2 regions of the Rossellomorea sp. ABR4_004 genome follow, and region 1 is predicted to be linked to the other one. Evidence: a T-box and tRNA genes for the amino acid it is inferred to sense, from the RefSeq annotation. Region 1 holds a T-box; the other holds one or more tRNA genes.
The links. The T-box of region 1 lies ahead of metG (methionine--tRNA ligase). A T-box ahead of a tRNA ligase gene usually reads a tRNA of that ligase, here a tRNA-Met.
Positions count from the first base shown of each region.

Region 2: it encodes a tRNA-Met, which carries the amino acid that the T-box ahead of metG (methionine--tRNA ligase) is inferred to sense. The anticodon was not compared.

Region 1 covers NZ_JBSWVM010000001.1:323,160-334,980, forward strand. The annotation lists gene ACXAF2_RS01830 (cation diffusion facilitator family transporter) at 1-563, opposite strand, end outside; gene ACXAF2_RS01835 (DUF3900 domain-containing protein) at 718-1,779, shown strand; gene ACXAF2_RS01840 (GNAT family N-acetyltransferase) at 2,436-3,260, shown strand; gene ACXAF2_RS01845 (metallophosphoesterase family protein) at 3,408-3,803, opposite strand; gene metG (methionine--tRNA ligase) at 3,822-5,480, opposite strand; T-box leader at 5,516-5,781, opposite strand; gene ACXAF2_RS01855 (class I SAM-dependent methyltransferase) at 5,918-6,514, shown strand; gene ACXAF2_RS01860 (VOC family protein) at 6,596-6,961, opposite strand; gene ACXAF2_RS01865 (S66 family peptidase) at 6,977-7,981, opposite strand; gene ACXAF2_RS01870 (hypothetical protein) at 8,115-8,276, opposite strand; gene trpA (tryptophan synthase subunit alpha) at 8,428-9,219, opposite strand; gene trpB (tryptophan synthase subunit beta) at 9,212-10,414, opposite strand; gene ACXAF2_RS01885 (phosphoribosylanthranilate isomerase) at 10,448-11,053, opposite strand; gene trpC (indole-3-glycerol phosphate synthase TrpC) at 11,050-11,821, opposite strand, start outside.
Region 2 covers NZ_JBSWVM010000001.1:2,416,758-2,428,578, forward strand. The annotation lists gene mfd (transcription-repair coupling factor) at 1-1,451, shown strand, start outside; gene spoVT (stage V sporulation protein T) at 1,763-2,299, shown strand; gene ACXAF2_RS12215 (putative polysaccharide biosynthesis protein) at 2,468-4,087, shown strand; gene yabN (bifunctional methyltransferase/pyrophosphohydrolase YabN) at 4,101-5,561, shown strand; gene ACXAF2_RS12225 (RNA-binding S4 domain-containing protein) at 5,584-5,853, shown strand; gene yabP (sporulation protein YabP) at 5,951-6,253, shown strand; gene yabQ (spore cortex biosynthesis protein YabQ) at 6,250-6,903, shown strand; gene ACXAF2_RS12240 (FtsB family cell division protein) at 6,946-7,335, shown strand; gene ACXAF2_RS12245 (S1 domain-containing RNA-binding protein) at 7,410-7,838, shown strand; gene ACXAF2_RS12250 (DinB family protein) at 7,992-8,462, shown strand; tRNA gene ACXAF2_RS12255 (tRNA-Glu) at 8,532-8,603, opposite strand; tRNA gene ACXAF2_RS12260 (tRNA-Met) at 8,612-8,688, opposite strand; gene spoIIE (stage II sporulation protein E) at 8,976-11,468, shown strand; gene ACXAF2_RS12270 (VWA domain-containing protein) at 11,565-11,821, shown strand, end outside.

The sequences.
Region 1 (11,821 bases):
GCTAAGATAGCCCCTGAAACAGCGACCAAATCCTCATAAAAAACGAGCCTTGTCGGCGGTGAAGCACGCTTTACGTTTTTAAACGCTCCTGAGAAAATTCCCAAACCCGTGCTTTCAGCTCTTGCTTCCTGTCCGATTTCCTTCATTACTTTATAGAGAATGGCCCCATCGATAAGGATATTCAGTAATAATACCGACACGTTCAGCCAAATGCCCTTTACCTCTGCGGGATGTTTAAGTAAATGAATCCCTTCCCGTATGGTTTCATAGGCCATGATGGAAACAACGATAACCGCAATCATGCAGAAAAGATTGATGACTCTTCCAAAGCCTGTCGGGAACTTCTCGGTTGGCTGTTTTTCAGAAAGAACACTTCCAATAAATACAAAGCCTTGATTCACTGCATCAGCTAACGAATGCATCGCCGAGGCAAACATTGCTCCACTTCCACTGATGAAGTAGGCTATCCCCTTTGCAATTGCCAAAATCCCGTTCCCCACCATAGCGAAAAACGATGACTTGTTTCCTTTCTTCACTAATGAAAAAAAAGATTGATCCCCCACATTTCACACCACCTATACTTAATTCTTAACAAGTAGTATCTCACCAGAAAGAACTTTCATAAGCCAATTGACGAACCTTTTCAGCTTTTCTATACTATAACAATGAATGTATAGATGATTACATAAAACGAAATTAAGGTCAGGAGAACAAAACATGGATTTTACTATTCAAAACCTTTCCTTCTACTTGATACAGGTAGAGGGCAAAGGCGAAGAAGCCGATAAACGGCATAAGCATTTTCAGACGTTAACTGGAACCGAATATGAAGAAAGTCCATTAAAAAGTTTTTTAGATGGCGAACTAACAAAAATTGTGAAGCGGAAAGTAGATCGACATTCAAAGTCAGAGTCTGCCCCAACCAAAATTGGACGATTTGTAGTGGAACCAGGTCACGAACTGACTTCCAATCCAAATTTTAATTTATTTCACCGCACACGTTATGCCGACAACAAAGAGGACTTTCGCGAAGCCTGTGATCAAATCGTTCAAATGTACATAGAAGCAAGTGCTATCCGCGGTGGTGCATTCCTCGTAGCGACTGCAAAGCTGACGAAATTCTTCGACGATCCTTTTGTGTTCATCATGAAATGCGATTTTGAGCCAAAGGTTGCCACTATAACCGATGAAGCGACTCTGATTCACAATGTCGAAATGGCGATTACGACGAAAAACATGAAATCCATCCAGTATCCCTATATGCCGGAGGAAGGCATGATGGACGCTGGCGAAATCAAAATCCATCAAGCATCACATGCCAGATACTTTGAAGATTTCTTAAAATGGGTTGAATATGAGAAGTCCATGCCCGAAATCGTGAAATCCCAAGTTTACGGGATGGTGAAGGAACATATTTCTGAAACGTATGCTGAAGAGAGCGATGAACGTGTCGAGTTTGAAGAAGCGGTGGAAGAATGGGCAATCAGTCCAAAGCGTGAGCTTCAGGAAAGGTTCACAACTGAACAAGTGGTAGAAGCCACCTCTCAAATCGTCGAACAGTCACCTGAAGTCGAACTGAAGGTGAAACTTGATCATGTCTCCGTTAAAGCCCTTCTTTCCGACTTTGGTGACAGCATCCATCTGGCGAAAGTGAACGGTCGATATGTACTGATGATCGAAAGCGAGTCCGTCATGTTTGAAAAAGGCTTCTCCCCCCTTGAATTTTTAAAGCCTGATGAACTGCATGAAGTGATTCAACGAATACAAGAAAAAGAATGAGACGGAGCCATGTTTTAAATTACATGGCTCTTTTTTAAAGGCTCTTTTCGTAAAGTTTGTTGCTATTGTAGAAGAGAAAGTAATAGTTGATTTCCGCTACAGGATGCTCGCTTTCCGCGGGGCTGGCGGTGAGCCTCCTCGGCTGCGCCTCCGGGGTCTCACCTGTCCAGCTATTCCCGCAGGAGTCGATCATCCTTCCGCTCCATTCAACTTTCTGAGGATGAATCCTTAATGGAAGACAATAAAAACAAGAATTTTAGCAAATAGTCTCTTTTAAGCTAAGTAGCAATTGAATTTTCTTTTAAGGAATAACAATTATTTTTTCTAGTTACAGTGTTTTCTTTCACACCTTGAAGCTCTGTCATAAAAATTCTGTTAAAGATGGTGAGGGGAACTGCGCAGACTCCGGCGGATTTTGGGCGTGCCGAGACCCCGTTCGGCTAAGCTGAGGAGGCTCGGCCGAACGCTAGCTGCAAGCGGAGCAGTTCCCCTCACCATCCAGCATAAACTGATTGACAGAGCCCTGGCAGATTCTATGTTAGAAAACAACAATCGTTGCGAAAAGAGCCTTTTTAAAAAACACTTGTCTAGATGAAAGAATTTTCATAAAATTTAGTAAGAAATTTCTTTACATTTTGATTAATTGGAGATGAATCATGCTTACTTCAAAACAGCTTCAAGACATTAAAAACCTGCAGATCGTCTGCGAAAAACACGAAGAGATCAATTTAAAACTGAACTGGGATATGCTTAAAAACCGTACAAACAGCCTGGATGATTTTCTTCTTTACGAAGAGGGTCAATTGATCGGATTTTTAGGGTTGTACGGCTTTGGTGAAACATATGAATTATGCGGGATGATTCACCCGGAATACCGTAAACAACAATTATTTCTAGAACTATTCCAGGAAGCCATCCAATCACTAAGGTCACGATCTATTCAAAAACTCTTACTTAATTCTCCCGGCTCTTCAGCTTCCGGAAAGGAGTTTATTGAGAAAATAAACGCCTCTTATGATTTTACAGAATATGAAATGAAGTGGAATAAGAAAAGCTTATCTATAAACGCCGCTGATGTCCAACTAAGAAGTGCGACTGAAAAGGATATTGAAACCATCATTGATCTTGATGAAAAATGCTTTCATGTTGTAAGATCTGATGCTGAAGCCTATACCAAGAGATTGCTTGAAGAATCAGGGGAAGGCAACTTAATGATTGAATATAATGGGGCTACCGTCGGGAAGATTAGAATTCAAAGAGTGGACAATCGAAGCTTTATTTATGGCTTCGCTATCCGTCCCTCCCTTCAAGGAAAAGGCATCGGTAGAAATGCCCTGTCTCAAGTCGTGATGAAGGAATCCAAGTGTACCGGCGATATTTACCTGGATGTAGCTGCTACGAATAGGAATGCCCTTAAACTTTATGAATCAAGTGGATTTCAGACCTTCTATAGTCAGGATTACTACCAGTTCTCTTTATAAGCTTTAAGCCATATTATGGTGTAAAGCACAGAGGTTCAGACCCCTGTGCTTTTTTTAACGGTAAAATTTATGTTCTATTTTCCACGTGTCTTCAATGGTCAAAACACCATGGGAGAAGTAAGGAAGTTTACGTTTATCAGTGGGAGATCAGGGATTAAACAACAGTCTCCCTTTCATATAGCGGGAATATGGGATATGTGAGTGACCAAAGACGATCAAGTCTACCTCATCGGATTCGAACGCTTCCAGAGCTCTTTTTTCCGTTGTTTTCCCCTTCCCGTCTCCGTGCACCACACCGATTTTCAATCCTTTTTTCTTGATGATTCTTTTCTGGGGAAGAAGCGCCTGAAGATCTGCATTGTCCCCATTTCCGACAACGGCAATCAGTTCTCCGTACTCCATAAACTCTCGATAAACATCAAGGGTTTGAAAGTCTCCGGCGTGAATGATTAAATCATTTTTCATGAGATCTTCCTTCAGAATTTCCGGAAGCCCTCTCCTTTTTTTAGGCATGTGGGTATCGGACACGACTATAATCTTCATCTCATACTCCTTTTGGCTTCACTGTGCTTTCTCATTTAATTGTTTCCGTTCTGTCTCAATTTGATCAAGGTCAATCCGGTTAAACAATGGTGTTGTAGCTTCAATGCTTATTCCAAACGGCAAAGGTACCGGCCCCCAAACGGATTGCCCGCTCATCCCCAGTTGATCAGTCAATTTTGAAGAAGTGAAGGGAAGAAACGGTTGAATGAGATTCCTTAAATTACATAATAGGTACAGGAATTCCTCTAGTATCTTTCTTCCTTCCTCCCTATCCTCTTTTAATACATTCCACGGTTTCAATTCATCAAAACGCTTATTCGACCATCGAATGAATTCGAATGCTATTTCAATTCCTTGTCGAGTGTTACCTTCCTCAATCGATTGGCCAACCGAATAAAATGTTTCTTCTATTTTATCCTTAACAACATTTGGTACAATAGAAAGCGAAACGTTATCACCAAATTCTTTCCCATAAAATTTTAACGTGCGTTGTACCAGATTCCCCAGAGCTCCCAGCAGTTCACTGTTATGACTATAAATGAATTCTCTCCAGGAGAAATCTGCATCTCTCTTTTCAGGTGCATTAATGGTAAGAAAATACCGAATGGAATCTGGATGATAGTCGTTGAGAAGATCCTTCACCCAAACAGCCCAGTTCCCGCTCGTTGAAATTTTCCTTTTCTCAAGCGTCAAGTATTCATTTGAAACAATATAGTCAGGAAGATTCCTTTCGCCAATTCCTATAAGAATGGCCGGCCAGATAATACTATGAAAAGGGATATTATCTTTTCCATGAACATAATAGGACGTGGTTTCCTCCTGCCAAAAGTCCTTCCACTCACGCTGATGCTCCCTCGCCCACTTTTTTGAAGCACTCAAATAGCCACTCACTGCTTCTATCCATACATAAATTTTCTTATCTTGAAAACCTTGAATAGGGACCTGCACACCATTCTCTAAATCCCTTGTCACCGGCCTGTCATGCAAGCCTTCCTTTAAATATCGATTTGTAAGCTTAAGGGCATTATCTCTCCACCCGGTGCCGTTATCCATCAGTAATTGTAGAAGAGGTTCCTGCAATTTAGAAAGGGAGAAATATAAATGTTTTGTCGTCCTCTGCACCGGTTCATGTCCACAGAGCTTGCAGGTTTTATCCATTAAATCAGTCGGGTCTAAAACCGTCGAGCATTGATCACACTGATCACCCCTTGCCCTCGAACCACAAACGGGACAGACTCCTTCCACAAACCGATCCGGCAAAAATTGATGATCATGCTCACAATACGCTTGCTCCACTTCTTTTTCATATAACAAGCCCTTCCGATAAAGTGTGGTAAAAATGTGTTGAACTTCCTTATGATGATGTGAGTGATCAGTTCTTGTATACTCATCGTAACTAAAGCCTAAAGCGCGGAAACACTCCAGGAACTCGTTGTGATATCGATTCGCGACCTCTTCAATACTTGTTCCTTCCTGTCTTGCCCGAATACCGATGGGGGTCCCATTACAGTCACTTCCTGATACGTAGAGAACATCTTCTCCTTTTAAACGGTAATATCGTGCGATAATGTCCCCTGGCAATAGGCCGGCGATGTGACCTAAATGTAACGACCCATTTGCATATGGCCAAGCGCCACCAATAAATATAGTCATGACCTTTTCCTCCTCCTGAACAATATAAAAAACCCCTCGTCCTTAGATATCGATCGACATCTAAGGACGAGGGGTTGAACTCGTGGTACCACCTTAGTTTATAGCTTGCTCACACAAGTCTATCTCAGCAAGTACGGAGCATATAAACAGCTCTTATACCGTGACATGGATAACGGATGCCCACTCCCGTTCTACCCTACACCAAATCGGTTCAGATAGAATGCTCCGAGACCATTTTCCATAACGAGTTACCCTGCTTCTTTTCAGCATCCGAAGCTCTCTGTTTAAGGACTCATCTATGTACTCTTCTCATCAACGCAAATTAGATTTGTTTATATTATGCCACTTTTTCAAAAAATTGCAACATCGCTTTAAAGGTTTTATTTGTGAGTATTTGTGGAAAGGTGAATAGACGATACTATTTTATTAGAACAGATTTCAGCAAAAGAGGTGATGCCCTGTTGTTTTCATTACAAAAGCAATTCAAGCGTCCTAATGGATTACTTGGCTGGTTTGTCGGAAAAGTAATGGAATTCGATAATCGAAAGATAAATAATTGGTCCATTAAGCAATTATCCATTAAAGATGGCGATCATATTCTGGAAGTAGGCTACGGGCCTGGATATTGTATTCATCGCATTTCAAGTCGTTTTCCTAAAACGCATGTGGATGGGGTTGATATCTCTGAGACAATGAAGAATGCTGCACAGAATAAGAATGAAAAAGCCATTGAGAATGGAAGAGTTCGGTTATTTGTTCATGATATTAGTCAATTTGAATTGAACAATGAAGAGTACGATCGGATTTTTTCCGTCAATAACTATCCTCTATGGAAGGACCAGAAAAAATCACTTTCACATTTATATACTATGTTAAAGAAAGGTGGCATCCTTCTCATTACCGTCCAACCTCGCGGGGATGAAGAAAGGGATAGCAGGGCGAAATACTATGGCGAAAGTATTTCTGAAGCTTTGCATGATGCTGGCTTTAAAGATATCACTCTTTCTTATAAAAATGTTAAACCGGCTTTAACGGTATGTGTGAAGTGTGTGAAGTAAATTTGCATAAACAAGAACCTCCTTAAGAAAATCAATTCTTAGAGGAGGTTTTTCATTACCGCTTACATGTTTTTATCCTTTTTAACCCGTACAAATCATTAATAAATTCCCGTTGACATCTCTAAAGTTAAAAAAAGAAAAGTCGGGGAACGTGATGATCCCGGATTCAAATGTGACTTTCTTCTCGTAGAAGCCTTCTCTTACTTTTTCAATTTGAGTGGTATGGAAATTGCATATTGGAACATTTGAAGCAGGTGGAGTGAATCCTTTTTCCTCTTCTAAAGTTAGTGATGTTTCCCCCATCTGAAAAGTATAAACGGGAAGCTCCTCAATCTCATTATACTGCACTGGATCGATTTCAAAACCCATTACTCTTTCGTACCAATCCACAGAATCCTTTAGATTAACAACGGGAATAAACACTGTATTCATTTTTCTTTGAATCATGTGAACTCCTCCTTATTATGTAGCCGGCATTTCCACCAGATGGAAATCAATTTGATTTTCGTGAACTTCAAGCCGGGCTTGGATTCCGTTTGGAAGGATAAACATAGGGTCAGTATGACCAAAATCCAGATCCGTAACGACTGGGATTCCATATCCCTCTGTGACACGGGATAAAATGCCGGCCAGTTGATTTTCTTTAAAGCCAACGTGATCATGAAAACGTCCAACGACAAGACCATTAATTTTCGAATATACCCCCATGTGACTGAGTTGAGTTAAGTATCGATCAATTGACGATGGAGTTTCCTCTGGATCATCTTCAATACATAAGATGGCACCATCGAGATCTGGAAAGTATTCTGTACCCGCAAGAAGGAGCATGGTGCCCATATTGGCTGCAATGATTTTCCCTTCTGCTCTCCCTTCTTTGACTACATGAGGTCCCTTATTTACAATTTGTTCCCTTAATCGATTGTCTTCTTCGTCCCACCATAGATGTTCCATTACATAGGAAGAAGAGGCGGAGTAATCTACTCTTTCACCTTGAACAAGTGATTGGAAGAAGTGTTCCTTTGTGTATGTTTGCAGTCCTCCATATTCTCCAAACTGTGGCAGAACAGCAGGTCCAAGATATGTTGTGAGACCGGTCTTTTGATAAATGGCCAAGTGGAGAGCCGTTATGTCACTGTATCCGAGGAATATCTTTGGATGCTTTTGGATTAAAGAGAAATCCAGAAAATCCAATAGTTGATGAGAACAGGTTCCTCCAATAGTGGTGATGATGGCTTTTACATCTTTATCCCTGAAGAGATTATGTAGGTCCTCCACTCTTTCCTCAATGGTACCAGCCATATACTCTTCAATTTTCAACGTGTTTGGCGCTACTTTCACGTTAAAGCCTAAATTCTTAAGCTCTTCAATCCCTCTTTTCAATCTCTTAGGGCAATGAGCAGCGACTGGTGAAGATGGGGAACAAATCCCGATTGTATCTCCTATTTTTAATCGATTTGGAATCGTCATCCGTTTGACCTCTCTATCAAATATGTCTTATATTGTCAGATTAATAGAAATAGTAGTACAATACAACCTTAATCTTCGAATTTCTGATCCAAAAATAAAACAGCCAGCCCACTTAGGGCTGACTGTTATCATTTTACTCTTCATTGTTGCTTTCTTCAGTATTGCTTTCTTCTTCCATGTTCTCTTCGGTTTCAGTACCTGTGTCTTCCTCTGTGTCTCCACTGCATCCGGCTGCAAATGTTACTACTGATAGAGCTGTCATTGACATTAATAACCACTTTTTCATACTTTTCATTTTTAATAGCCTCCTGTTATGATGCTTTGTTCAACTACATCTCTATCATACTGATTTCAGGAGGAAAAAGAAGGCTATTTACCTTTATTTAACATACATTTAGAATCTGTTAATCTAGGCGTTCATATATTTACGAAGAATTCGGTAATTTTTACAATTTTAATGCTTTAGCCTTTGAAGCACTGATTAATTCTTCTATTTCATCAAATGATCCATGCTGAATCAAATCGATTATTTTGCTTCCAACGACTACTCCATCACAGTATTTACTCATGGTACGCACATGTTCAGGAGTAGATATTCCAAACCCGGCAAGTACTGGGACTTGACTGTTTTCTTTCAATTTATTCAGGTGGTCTGAAATATTGTTTCCAAATCCCTCTCTCGTTCCAGTAATACCATTAATCGTAACAGCATAAAGGAACCCTTCAGTGACGGAAGCCAATTCCTGAATTCTCTGTAACGGGCTCGTAAGCGTTGCTAATTGAATAATGGCGATTCCATTTTCTTGAGATGGTTCCCTAACCAATTCATGATGTTCCAGTGGCAGATCAGGAATGATCACACCGTCCACCCCTGTATTCTTACATTCCTGAAAGAAACGCTCTACTCCATATTTGTAAATGGGATTAATATACGTCATAAAGACTAACGGAATGCCAATTTCCTTTCTACTTTCATTTAGCACTTCAAACACCATTTGCAGTGTCGTCCCATTCTCCAGTGCCCGCTTCCCTGCCTCTTGGATGGTCGGGCCATCAGCAACGGGATCAGAGAACGGAATCCCGACTTCTATGGCCGTTGCCCCTCTTTCTTCGAGCATTTTCAAGGTCGATATCAAGGTCTCTATCCCCCCATCCCCTGCCATCACGTAAGGAATGAATAGTTTGTTTCCTTTATCCAGTTCAGCTTTAAACGTATTTTCAAGAAATGATTTACCCATGTTGACTACCTCCCAGTAACTCTTTCACTTGTTCTACATCTTTATCCCCTCTGCCGGATAAACAAATCACTACTGACTCTTCTTTTCTCATTTTTTCAGCTAACTTCACTGCATAGGCGACTGCGTGAGAGCTTTCCAGTGCTGGTATGATTCCTTCTGTCTGGGACAGTTGCTTAAATGCATCTAATGCTTCCCCGTTTGAAATAGACGTATATTCCACTCTATCAATGTCTTTCAAGTAGCTATGCTCCGGCCCGACACCAGGGTAATCAAGACCTGCTGAAACAGAGTGGGCTTCTTGAATCTGCCCTTCATCATTTTGCAGCAGGTACATCATGCTGCCATGAAGAATCCCGACGGACCCCTTTGTTAATGTGGCTGCATGTTTGTCGGTATCAACCCCGCTTCCAGCCGCTTCCACACCGTATAAGTCCACTTCCCTATCATCAATGAACGGATGAAACATTCCGATGGCATTGCTGCCGCCTCCAACACAAGCGACGATTGCCTTTGGCAGGCATTTTTCCTTTTCGAAGAATTGTCGCTTTGTTTCTTTCCCGATCACACTTTGAAAATCCCGTACCATTTTAGGAAATGGGTGTGGCCCTAACACGGAACCGATAATATAGTGTGTGTCCTCTACATTTGCGACCCAGTAGCGCAGGGCTTCATTGACTGCATCTTTTAATGTGGCACTCCCCTGGGTGACACTCACCACTTTCGCTCCCAGTAACTCCATTCTGAATACGTTGAGCTTCTGTCTGCGAATATCTTCCTCCCCCATAAAAATGACGCAATCCAGGTTTAATAGGGCGCATACGGTTGCCGTAGCGACTCCGTGCTGCCCTGCTCCTGTTTCCGCTACGATTTTCCTTTTACCCATCCGTTCAGCGAGCAGTGCCTGACCGATTGTATTATTGATTTTGTGAGCACCCGTATGATTGAGATCCTCACGTTTCAAGTAGATTTTCGCTCCTCCCACCTGTTTGCTTAGATTTTCAGCAAAGTAGAGTGGATTTTCTCTTCCTACATAATCCTTTAAGTAGTTTTGAAGTTTCTCCTGGAATTCTTCATCCTTGGAGGCTTCATCATAAGCCAATTCCAATTCTTGAACAGCCTTCATCAATGATTCCGGAACGAACCTTCCCCCGAATTGCCCGAATAACCCTTTCTGATCTGGTTGTGCGTATATCATCTCAATTCCTCCATTCATTGATTTAAAAAATCGTTATACCGACTTCGCCTCTCGAATAAATGATTCTATCTTTCTTCTATCCTTCTTCCCATCCGTCTCCACACCACTTGAAACATCCACCATATAGGGACGGACCTTGGTGATCGCCTCCCGAACATTTTCCCGATTCAATCCACCGGCAAGAATCAAGTGTTGAGGGATGTTTATTGCATGGACATAATCCCAATTAAACGTCGTCCCATTCCCTCCACGATGTGGCCCATTTCCACTGTCCAACAAAATCATCTCTCCGCCAAAGTGTTCGATCCCGTCTAGGTCTTCTTTTTTCTTTATCGAAACCGCCTTGATAAATGGTAGATCGAGACTGTCACAAAATTGGACTGATTCATCGCCATGAAGCTGTACGTAATCTAGATTTACCATTTTGGTTATTTCTCCCATCTTCTCTTTATCCTTATTTACAAACACGCCAATTTTCAATACATGCGAAGGTAGTGAAGCACTTATAAGTGCTGCTGATTCTACATCAATTTTTCTTTTACTATCAGCGAACACGAACCCTATCGCATCAGCTCCTGCTTCAACTGCCCACAGAGCTTCTTCTTGTCTTCTTATTCCACACACCTTTACTTTGGTCATTTCACCACGCCTTTTCTCACTTGCAAGGAGGCAAGCTTAGTTGCAGGGTCATCACTTCTCATTAACGTCTCTCCGACAAGAACCCCATCCGCACCTGCGTTTACGACTCGATGACAGTCCTCTTCATTTCTTATTCCGCTTTCACTTATGAATACGATATCTGTTCCATTTACCAAGGAGCCGAGAGTTTCTGTAATCAGAAGATTTACTTCAAAGGTTTTCAGGTTACGATTATTCACACCAATTATAGTTGCCCCTAAATCCATAGCAACATTCATTTCTTCTTCATTATGAACTTCCACCAGGACTTCCAGGCCAAGCTTCGTTGCATAAGAATAAAGTTCTTGTAATCTATTATCGTCCAGGGCAGCCACTATAAGGAGAATGATATTTGCCCCGGCATCTTTAGAACGATCAATCTGGATTTCATCGATAATAAAGTCTTTACACAGAATAGGGAGGGAGACTGCTTTTCGAACATTCGCAAGATCTTCCATACTCCCTTTAAAGAAAGGAGCATCGGTTAATACCGATATGGCACAGGCTCCCGCTTCTTCATACTTCATGGCTTGTGCCACGGGATTCACTTCTGTTCGGATATCTCCTTTTGATGGAGATGCCCGCTTAATTTCTGCAATCACCTGCAATCTGGATGCTGATTTTAACGCTCCATATAAGGAACGACCAGGATTCTTCTTACAATTATGGGATTTATACCCTGCATTCTTTAACTCTTCCACTTCCTCTTTCTTCTTTTCAAGAATGGTT
Region 2 (11,821 bases), 2.1 Mb from region 1:
AACGTTTTCAGGACTTCCCCGTTGAAATCGGATTATTGAGTCGTTTTAGAACACGAAAGCAGCAGCAGGAAACGACGAAGGGTCTTAAAAACGGAACCGTGGATATCGTAGTGGGCACTCACCGCCTTCTTTCCAAAGACATTCAATACAGGGACATCGGTTTATTGATCATCGATGAAGAACAGAGATTTGGAGTCACACACAAAGAAAAAATTAAACAATTAAAAACGAATATTGATGTGTTGACCTTAACGGCTACTCCGATTCCAAGGACTCTCCATATGTCGATGCTTGGAGTACGGGATCTTTCTGTCATTGAAACACCACCGGAGAATCGATTCCCGGTTCAAACATATGTAATGGAGTACAACGGAGCTTTGATCAAAGAAGCCATTGAAAGAGAAATGGCCAGGAACGGTCAGGTGTATTTCCTATACAACCGAGTGGAGGATATTGAAAGAAAAGCGGACGAAATTTCCATGCTTGTGCCGGATGCGAGAATAGCCTACGCACACGGGCAAATGAGTGAAAACGAGCTCGAAGCAGTGATCTTAAGTTTCCTTGCAGGTGAGTATGATGTACTGGTCACTACGACCATCATTGAAACAGGTGTGGATATACCGAATGTGAACACGTTGATTGTCTTTGATGCCGATCGGATGGGCTTATCTCAACTCTATCAATTAAGAGGAAGGGTTGGACGTTCGAACAGGGTGGCCTATGCCTATTTCACCTACCGTAAAGATAAGGTGCTCACGGAAGTCGCCGAAAAACGTTTGCAAGCGATAAAAGAATTTACTGAGCTCGGTTCAGGATTCAAGATTGCCATGCGTGACCTGACGATCCGTGGAGCAGGAAATCTTCTGGGAGCACAGCAGCACGGCTTTATTGATTCTGTCGGATTTGACTTGTACTCTCAAATGCTGAAAGAAGCCATCGAAGAGCGAAAAGGGGATCTTCCGAAACAGCCGGAGTCGAGCTTTGAAGTGGATATGGAAATCGATGCCTATATACCGGATGACTATATTAAAGATGGACATCAAAAGATCGAAATGTATAAACGATTCCGCTCCATCTCTTCCCTCCCTGAAATAGAAGAGCTGGAAGAAGAAATTCTTGACCGTTTCGGCGAGTATCCAGAGGAAGTGGGCTATCTATTCTTAATCTCTGAAATGAAAATATACGCTAAAAATACAAAGCTTGAGTCCATTAAGCAGGATAAGAAATCAGTGAATATCTTTATGTCGCCAGAAGGAACGGCGCAGATCGATGGGTCCAAGGTCTTTAACTTATGCAATAAACACGGCCGGGCTGTGGGTCTCGGAATGGAAGGATCTAAGCTTAAAATATCGATTAATACCTCACGCTTAGAATCATCCAAGTGGTTTAATATGGCTTATGACATCATTAAGCATTTAGATGAAGCGTTAAAAGTAGAAGAAAACGCCTGATAATGATAAGAGCTTCACATATATTCATCAGATGAAATACGGAAATTCTTACCTTCGTTATAATACTGTAACCAAAATGTAAACGCGCTGTTTGTTTTACTTTACTATGATAAGGGTATTAGTATTTATGCAGCTGCCAACAATGGAAAAAGATACCTGCATTAGAATTTTAGTGAAATTACAGAAAAAATAACTGAATGTGTATAGAACTTCTAAGTTGTAAGATACTAAACTCAACAATGGTAAAGTATTCAATAACAAGTTGATACATTGCCAAATAAAATCATCTGATGAAAGTGAGGCAACTATAGATGAAAGCAACTGGTATTGTTCGTCGTATTGATGATTTAGGGCGTGTCGTCATTCCGAAAGAAATTCGTAGAACATTAAGGATTCGCGAGGGAGATCCCCTTGAAATCTTCGTCGATCGTGACGGAGAAGTCATCTTAAAGAAATACTCCCCAATCAGTGAACTTGGTGACTTTGCTAAGGAATACGGCGAAGCATTATACGACAGCCTTGGAAGCGCCGTGTTAATTTGTGATCGAGATGCTGTAATAGCGATCTCTGGCGCTTCAAAGAAAGAATATTTAAATAAGAACATCAGTGAACTGGTTGAGAAAGTTATGGATGACCGTACGTCTCTGTTACACACTCAACAAGGACAAGCTGAGCTTGTCGATGGACACGGTGAAGAACTGGCTTCCTATACGATAGCCCCGATCGTCGCAAATGGTGACCCGATTGGCGCCGTTGCGATCTTCTCGAAGGAGCGTACAGTAGGCGAAGTGGAACAAAAGGCAGTAGAAACGGCAGCTGGCTTTTTAGCAAGACAAATGGAGCAATAATTTCTAAGAGCGGCACTTAGCCGCTCTTCTTTTTTATTTTTGGCCTGCTGCAGAGAGAAAACAGACCGCTGTTTATGGTAAAATGACCAGTACATAAACGATTTTTTCTCTGCATGGTCAGACTCATTGAGCATTGAAAAAAGTGGTGAAGAAAGGCAGGAAAACTGGTTGAGTAAGAAGTACTCTTCCAATCAATTTTTGAAAGGGGCAATGGTATTGACGGTTGCTGCACTAGTGACGAAGATATTAAGCGCAGTATATCGTGTGCCGTTTCAAAATATTGTTGGAGATATTGGATTTTATATCTATCAGCAGGTGTATCCTTTTTACGGAATTGCCATTGCATTATCCACCTACGGATTCCCTGTGATCATCTCGAAGTTAGTAGCCGAGAAAATAGAAAATGAAGATGATGAAGGAGCCAAGAATGTAGCCGTCACCTCCTTCATGTTCCTATGTCTCGTTGGATTGAGCTGGTTTCTCATTGTGTACTTTGGGGCAGGCGTGATTGCCCGTTGGATGGGGGACCCATTCCTTAAACCGTTGATTCAAGTCATTTCTTTATCTTTCCTGTTGTTAGCTCCCCTTTCTGTTCTGAGAGGTTACTATCAAGGAAAGGAAGATATGGTGCCCACTGCTGTTTCACAGGTGACAGAGCAAATGGTGAGAGTGGTGACGATTCTTGTGTTTTCTACCATTTTGGTATCTCAAGGGTATTCCCTGTATATTGCGGGGAACGGAGCGCTATTCGGTTCTATAACCGGTGGACTGGGAGGATTGTTGGTTTTACTTCTCATTGTGACTGCCCGCAGAGAAAAGCTTTTTTCACTGGAATCCCTGAGGTTGTCTCCTGATTATTTACATATTTGGTCACGGTTATTAATGAACGGAACAGCCATTTGTGTAAGTGCCATGCTTCTGGTCCTACTTCAATTTGTTGATTCCTTGAATGTGTATTCTCTCCTGACCTCGTCTGGAATGGAAGCAGAGTCAGGGAAAACGTGGAAGGGGATTTATGACCGGGGTCAGCCCTTTGTCCAGCTGGGGACAGTAGTGGCTACCTCCATTTCCCTTACCATCGTTCCATTGGTGACAAGTGCCTACTTGAAAAAGAAAGAAAATTTGATAAGGGAGTACAGTCTGTTATCCCTTAAAATCAGCATTACCATCGGATTTGCAGCTACATTGGGAATCATCAATATCATGGTTCCTACCAATACGATGTTATTCGAAAATGCATTGGGCTCAAAGGTGATCGCCGTATTCTGTCTTTCCATTTTCTTTAGCTGTCTTATTCTTACGTTTTCAGGTATTTTCCAAGGAATAGGTAAGATTTATTACCCGGCATTCTGTATTTTGATAGGCATTCTCTTAAAATATCTCGGCAACGCCTATCTCATTCCCCTCATGGGTATTATGGGAGCGTCCATTTCGACGGTCGGTTCTTTAGCTGTTATTACCGGTATGATGATCTTGAAACTAAGGAGATTATTCCCTATCCGGTTCTTCCCCTTTTCTTTCTATAGAACCTTAGTGCTGAGCGGCGGAGCTATGACCCTCGTGTTACAGGTATTCCTGCAGATTTATGATACACTTTTAGACAAAGGAATGCCTGAACGAGAGCTTTCGGTCCTTTTTTCTTTAGGAGGAGCGTGTATGGGTGCCATTATCTTTTTGATTGTTTTTTTAAGAGGTAATGTCCTTTCCAGGGAAGAAATGGGTTTCTTGCCGTTTGGTAGTAAGTGGGTAAGGATCATGAATGTCATACAACCAATGAATAAAAAGTAGCGAGGAGATCAATATGCATACAATAACAATTGTGGGTTTAGGTGCAGGGGACATCGAACAACTCCCATTAGGAGTGTACCGATTACTAAAGAGTACCTCACATTTATACTTACGTACGAAGGAGCATCCGGTCGTAAAGGATTTAATGGCAGAAGGAGTAGCGTTTCAATCCTTCGATTCTGTATATGAGAAGCATGATAAGTTCGAACAAGTGTATGAAGAAATTGTACATGAGCTGGTTTCGGAATCTGAAAAGTATTCCATTATCTATGCCGTTCCGGGTCATCCATTAGTGGCTGAAAAGGCTGTTCAAATGCTTCTGGATCTCCATGAAGAAGGAAAGATACAAGTGTCGATAGGCGGAGGTCAAAGCTTCATTGATGCTCTGTTCGCTTCTGTCGGAGCGGACCCGATCGACGGCTTTCAGCTGTTGGACGGTACGGCCTTAAAGCTTCACGACATTCATATGAATCAACAGCTTATCATCGGACAGGTGTATGATGCCTTTATCGCTTCTGAGGTGAAGATTACCCTGATGGAGCTATACCCATACGATTATGAGGTCATGCTGGTAACAGCGGCTGGCAGCAAGGAAGAGAAGGTGGATAGAATCCCCTTGGTTGAACTTGATCGTGTCGCCCACCTCAGCAATTTAACTAGCTTATACGTCCCGGCTGTGAAAGAAATGGCATCCACTTATAAACAATATGCAACATTAAGAGAGATCATCTCGACACTAAGGGGACCAAATGGTTGTCCTTGGGATAAAGAGCAAACACATCATTCCCTCAAGAAGTTTCTACTTGAAGAAACGTACGAGTTACTTGAAGCCATTGAGGAAGACGATATTGATCATATGATTGAAGAGCTGGGGGATGTCCTTCTTCAGGTCATGCTTCATGCCCAAATAGGTGAGGATGAAGGAATGTTCACCATGGAGGAAGTGATTGAAAGTCTTGCTTCCAAAATGGTCCGAAGACACCCTCATGTATTCGGTACCGTTCAGGTAGAAAATACGGAACAAGTGAAAGCGAACTGGGATGAAATCAAGAAGCAAGAAAAGCAGGATGAACATGAACCGATGCTTAAGAACGTTGCCAAAGGAATGCCGGCTCTGATGAAGGCATATGAATACCAGAAGAAAGCCGCAAAAGTAGGATTTGATTGGCCAGATCCACAAGGTGCCTGGGAAAAAGTATGGGAAGAATTAAAGGAATTTGAAAACGAGGTCGAGAATAATAGTGAAAACCATATCAACAAAGAATTTGGAGATATTTTATTCGCGCTGATCAATGTGGCCAGATTCTATAAGATATTTCCAGAGGAAGCCCTGTCTATGACGAATACAAAGTTTTACCGCCGCTTTTCTTATGTGGAGGAACAGGTTTTGAAGACGGGAAAAAGCTTTGAGGATTTCACTTTAGAAGAGTTAGACCAATTTTGGATCGAAGCCAAAAAGATGAATATCGAATAAGGGGAAATGAATAATGGTATCCATGAGATTAGATAAATTCTTAAAAGTATCAAGATTGATAAAAAGAAGAACGATGGCTAAAGAAATTGCCGACCAGGGCCGTATAACAGTGAATGGGCTGCAAGCAAAAGCGAGCTCTAACGTGAAAGTCGGAGATGAATTAAGCGTGAGGTTTGGTCAAAAGATTATGAGGGTAAAGATAGAAAGGCTTCTTGAAACAACCAAAAAAGAAGAAGCAAGTGGACTTTATTCCGTACTTTCAGAAGAAAGGGTTCAAGAAGAAACGGAATAAGGATTACATAGTAAGAGGCTCAATTTTGGTTCTATTTTTCCCCTGAAAACATAAACATAGTTACAAAGCTTGTACTATGGGAATGTGAGGGATGGGTATGAATCAATATTATGATGGAAACAAAGATAAAACGACTTTTCAGGAACATGACGTCATGATGAGGGGCCGCAAGCTTCTAGATATCACGGGTGTTAAACAGGTGGAAAGCTTCGACAATGAAGAGTTTCTACTCGAAACCGTAATGGGCTTTTTGTCTGTCAGAGGTCAAAATCTACAAATGAAAAATCTAGACGTGGATAAAGGCATCGTCTCCATTAAAGGAAAGGTGTTTGATCTTGTTTACCTGGATGAACAAAATGGGGAGAAGGCTAAAGGCTTCTTTAGCAAGTTGTTTCGATGACACTCTCAACCCAGTTCTACACCATGCTCTCCATGATCGGAATGGGAGCTTTATTTGGTGCGACATTAGACACGTACAATCGGTTCTTAAACCGGTCTGAAAGAAAACGGTGGCTTGTATTCTTAAACGATATTATGTTTTGGATATTACAAGCCCTGTCGATTTTTTATATTTTATTTATCGTCAATTTTGGAGAGATCCGTTTTTATATTTTCATTGCTTTGCTGTGTGGTTTTGCTGGTTATCAGGCCCTCATCAAGCAGCTTTATCTGGCCTTTTTGGAAAGGGTGATCTTATTTTTTATCTCCCTTTATAATTTTGGTGTGAAAATGGTGAAAAAATTAATTTATTCACCGATAAAATGGATAATTGTGCTTCTCATTACCATGGTATTATCTATAGGAAAAGGGCTCTTATCCGTCATAATCTTCCTGTTAAAGGTGATCTGGAAAGTGTTACAATGGGCGATTAAGCTCGTAACGGCTCCAATATGGTGGATATTAAAGGGTATTTGGAATTTATTGCCGAAAAATCTTACAAAAAGAGTCGAGAAGTTATATAATAAAGTGGCAGGAATTTTTAAATCAAATATCAAAAAAGTATATAGAGTGGTAGAAAAGTTCAAAAAGAAACCTAAAGACAAAGAATAGGGCTTAAGCTTTGCCACTCCATATTGTAAAGGAGGTTCGGGAATGAGAAAAAACGTGACACCAATGGAAAATGAATATGTTCGTCATCAGGAGCATATGCATCAATCGTCTTCTAAGAGAAAAAAACGTTTGGTCCGTCGATTAGCAGTATTTTTAGTTTTAGTATTGGCAATTAGTGGATTTTTAGTTTCGACTCTCATTTCCAGAGCCCAGGTTTTAGAAGATAAACGTACTGAAAAAGCACAATTAGAAAAAAAGTTAGAACATCTAAAAGATAAGCAAACCGCGTTGGAAGAAGAGATTGTGAAGCTTAACGACGACGAATATATAGCCAAACTGGCGCGCCGGGATTACTTTTTATCAGATGAAGGTGAGATTATTTTCAACATACCTGAACCAGATAAAGAGAAAGAAGAAGAGGTGTCTTATTGACACTCTTTTTTTTAATTGGCTATAATATATAGTAAGGTTTATCTTTTATCATTTTAAGGAGGAGCATTTCTTTTATGTCAATCGAAGTAGGCAGCAAGTTACAGGGTAAGGTAACAGGTATTACAAATTTTGGAGCGTTCGTGGAATTATCGGAAGGTTCAACAGGTTTAGTTCACATTAGTGAAGTTGCAGACAACTATGTTAAGGATATTAACGAACACCTTAAAGTTGGCGACGAAGTAACAGTTAAGGTTATTAATGTTGAGAAAGATGGAAAGATCGGTTTGTCCATCCGAAAAGCGAAAGAGCAACCACAACGCCCGCAGCGCCCTCAGCGTCCTCAACGCCCGCGTAGTAATAATAACAAGCAGAACGACACACGCACTAAAGAGAGTTTCGAACAAAAGATGGCACGTTTCTTGAAAGACAGTGAGGATCGTCTATCATCTTTAAAGAAAAATACTGAGTCTCGTCGTGGTGGAAGAGGGGCGAAAAAAGGTTAACTTGCTGTCTATTAACTCATATAGCAGGTTGTGAACGGAAAACAGGCATACTCATAAGGATGAGTGTGCCTGTTTTTTTTGCCGTGTATAAAGGAAATCGACCGTCCCCTATCGAATAAAATAGTCTTAACTAATTTTATGGAGGCCGCCATTATGAAAAAAGATCAGATAATCGATCATCATGAATCGTTTAAGCTGTGGCTTAATGAATTGAAAAGGATCAATGATAAAGAGTGGTTTCAGCCAATGGAGGAAAGCAAGTGGTCGATTGCTGCAAATGTTTCTCATATGATCAAATGGGACCAATATTCATTAGGAGAGGTTCTCCCGAAGGTTTCAGAAGGAGCGCAGCTGTCTCCTTTTCCGGATTTTCAACGTTTTAATGGAGAAGCTGCAGAATATGCTCATAACGTGGTAAACAAGGAAGCTTTGATTGAAGAGGGTATCAAAACACGTGAATCGATTATAGCTTATGTAAATAGCTTATCTGATGATGATTTACAACATTCGTTCTCAGTAGGAGATCAAAGCTTTACTCTTGAAGAGTTTTTTGAAGACTTCATCGGTCATGATAAACATCACCAGGAGCAAATAGAAGAAGTGGTGTCTGCAGAAAAAGCCTGATGTGCCTCTTTATGCGGAAAAGACCTGAATACAAAAAAGACTATCAGAAATGATAGTCTTTTTTTACTATGACCCGTACGGGATTCGAACCCGTGTTACCGCCGTGAAAGGGCGGTGTCTTAACCGCTTGACCAACGGGCCATGAAATATGGTAGCGGCGGAGGGGATCGAACCCCCGACCTCACGGGTATGAACCGTACGCTCTAGCCAGCTGAGCTACACCGCCATATTTATGCGCCTTTTAGGCACAAAATATATGATACATAGAAAGAATTATCTTGTCAATATAATCTAGTAAAGAATTTGTCAAAATTCCCTCAAGTATACTCGCATAAGCGTTTAGGACTAAAAAAGTAGAAAAGAAGAATAAACACCAATAGAATATTCTGAATATTTTACCGGAATCCATAGAAAGTCGTCGAAACTTTCTTAGTATGTATTCCCTCATTTTGACAAAGTTTTAAGCTTGTACCATTTATACTTAACAAAAAAGAAATGGGGAGTGTTTCATACATGGGGAAAGCCGATCAGTCGATCATAGAACCTGTTCAGAACGTGGACATTGAACACACTAGGGTGGAACTATCCAAAAGAATGAAGTCTATTTATTCGAAACTGGAGTGGCTGTTCGTAGAAAAGGGGATCGCCTTATTCGTTATCGGATTTTTATTGGGAAGAGCGTTAATCCTGTCGCATTTAACGCCGTTTGCACTGCCGTTCTTCGCCTCTGTTTACATTATTCGAAGAGAGAAATCTCCCATTGCATTAATAGGGTTGCTTGCAGGAGCTCTCACCTTATCTCTTCCTAGTATCAGTTATACGTTCGTCAGTGCGGTAATATTCCTATTAGCGTTCCGATTGTCTCAGAAATATCATAAGAATAATTTGAGAGTCGTCGCTTTTTATGTCTTTTTCACAGTCATGGTAGCAAAACTTTCATTCGATTATATCCAGCAAGGACAAGCACTGACAGTGTACAACGGAGTAATGGCGTTAATAGAAGCGAGCCTTGCTTTTCTTTTAACGTATATATTCATTCAAAGTGTGCCCCTTGTAACCGTTCAGCGTAGAAGGAAGTCGCTGAAGACAGAAGAAGTGGTCAGTCTGATCATTCTATTAGCATCTATTATGACAGGTACGATCGGATGGTCTGTATATAATCTGTCTGTGGAACATGTGTTATCAAGATACTTAGTGCTGCTGTTTTCCTTTATAGCAGGGGCTACAGTGGGCTCCACAGTAGGGGTTGTCACTGGGCTTGTTTTCAGTTTAGCCAATGTTTCCAGCTTTTATCAAATGAGCTTGCTTGCTTTCTCGGGGCTTCTGGGCGGACTTATGAAAGAAGGAAAGAAATTCGGAGCAGCAATCGGTTTGTTAATCGCTACTTTATTAATGGGGATGTACGGAGAAACAGATACGGTTATAACGAAAACCTTATATGAATCGGGGGTAGCGATTTTACTATTATTTTTAACCCCTCAAAGTTTAACGTCTAAAATTGCCAAGCATATTCCTGGAACTGCCGAATATCAGCAGGAACAACAGGGATACATGAGAAGGGTGAGAGATGTGACCGCTAACAGGGTCACACAGTTTTCCTCGGTGTTTCAAGCGTTGTCCAATAGTTTTCAACAAATAGAAGATCGATTTGAAGAGGAGGAAGATAAAGAGTTCGATTATTTCTTAAGCAATGTGACAGAGAAAACGTGTCAAACCTGTTTTAAGAAGGATCAGTGCTGGGCCCGGAATTTTGATAAAACCTATAATCTGATGAAAGATGTGATGACCGAGTATGATCAGGGCCGTGTCCCCCTGTCTCCAAAACTTGCTAGAGAAGTAGAGAAGCATTGTACGAGAGAGAAAAAGCTGAAAGAAACAATATATCAGGAGTTGACCTTCTATCAAGCGAATCTGAAGTTAAAGAAGCAGGTCCAGGAAAGCAGAAAACTGGTCGCCGATCAATTACTTGGAGTATCAGAGGTGATGGGGAACTTCGCGAAAGAAATTCAAAGAGAAAGGGAGAATCATCATATTCAGGAAGAACAAATCTTATCTAGTATCGGAGAGTTTGGAATCGAGATTGAAAACATTGAAATCTATAACCTGGAACAGGGGAATGTTGATATAGATATGACGATGCCTTATTGCGGGGGGCATGGACAGGGTGAAAAGCTGATTGCCCCGATGTTATCGGATATTTTAGGTGAAAATATCATTGTTCAAAAGGAGGAGTGTGCTCAATTTCCGAACGGTCAATGTCATGTGACCTTCCAATCTGCCAAGAAATTTGTAGTGGATACCGGAGCTTCTCATGCAGCAAAAGGGGGAGGACTGGTATCAGGAGACAGCTACTCGATGATTGAATTAGGAAGGGGGAAATATGCTGTTGCGATTAGTGACGGAATGGGGAATGGAGAGCGGGCTCACTATGAAAGCAATGAAACCCTGAGGCTTCTGAAAAAAATACTGGAATCCGGAATTGAAGAACAGGTAGCGATCAAATCCATCAACTCGATACTATCTCTCAGAACGAATGATGAAATTTTCTCTACATTGGATTTAGCCATGATCGATCTGCAGAATGCGTCATCGAGGTTCTTGAAAATTGGTTCAACCCCGAGTTTTATTAAGCGGGGAGATAAAATCATAAAGGTAGAGGCAAGCAATTTACCAATGGGAATGCTTCAGCAGGATTTCGATGTGGATGTCGTGTCTGAGCAGTTAAAAGCAGGAGACCTTCTCATTATGATGAGTGATGGTGCCTTTGAAGGACCGAAACATGTAGAAAATTATGACCTATGGATGAAGAGGAAAATAAAGGAGCTGGAAACGGAGGAACCACAAGAAGTGGCCGATATTCTAATGGAGGAAGTGATCAGGTCGAGCTCCGGCTTAATAGAAGATGATATGACCATTGTGGTGTCAAAAATCAAACATAATATACCGAAATGGTCGTCTATCCCTGTGCAAAAATCGAAAACGAAGGATAAAAAGAGAATTTCCTAGGACGTATATTCACCCTATAAAAATAGTTCACTAGAGTATAAATCCCTCCTTATTAGGCGAAGATGGTAACAACTTTAGAATGAGGAGGGGAGTCTGATGAAGCCAGGTACACTTCGTCAAATTCTATTAATTACGGATGGTTGCTCAAATCAAGGTGAAGACCCGATTGCGATGGCGGCTCTTGCAAAGGAACAGGGAATCTCAGTGAACGTCATTGGGGTCATGGATAATGATGTGATAGATGATAATGGAATGCAGGAAATTGAAGGAATTGCTCTATCGGGGGGTGGAGTGAGTCAGATTGTATATGCACAGCAGCTTTCTCAAACCGTACAAATGGTCACGCGTAAAGC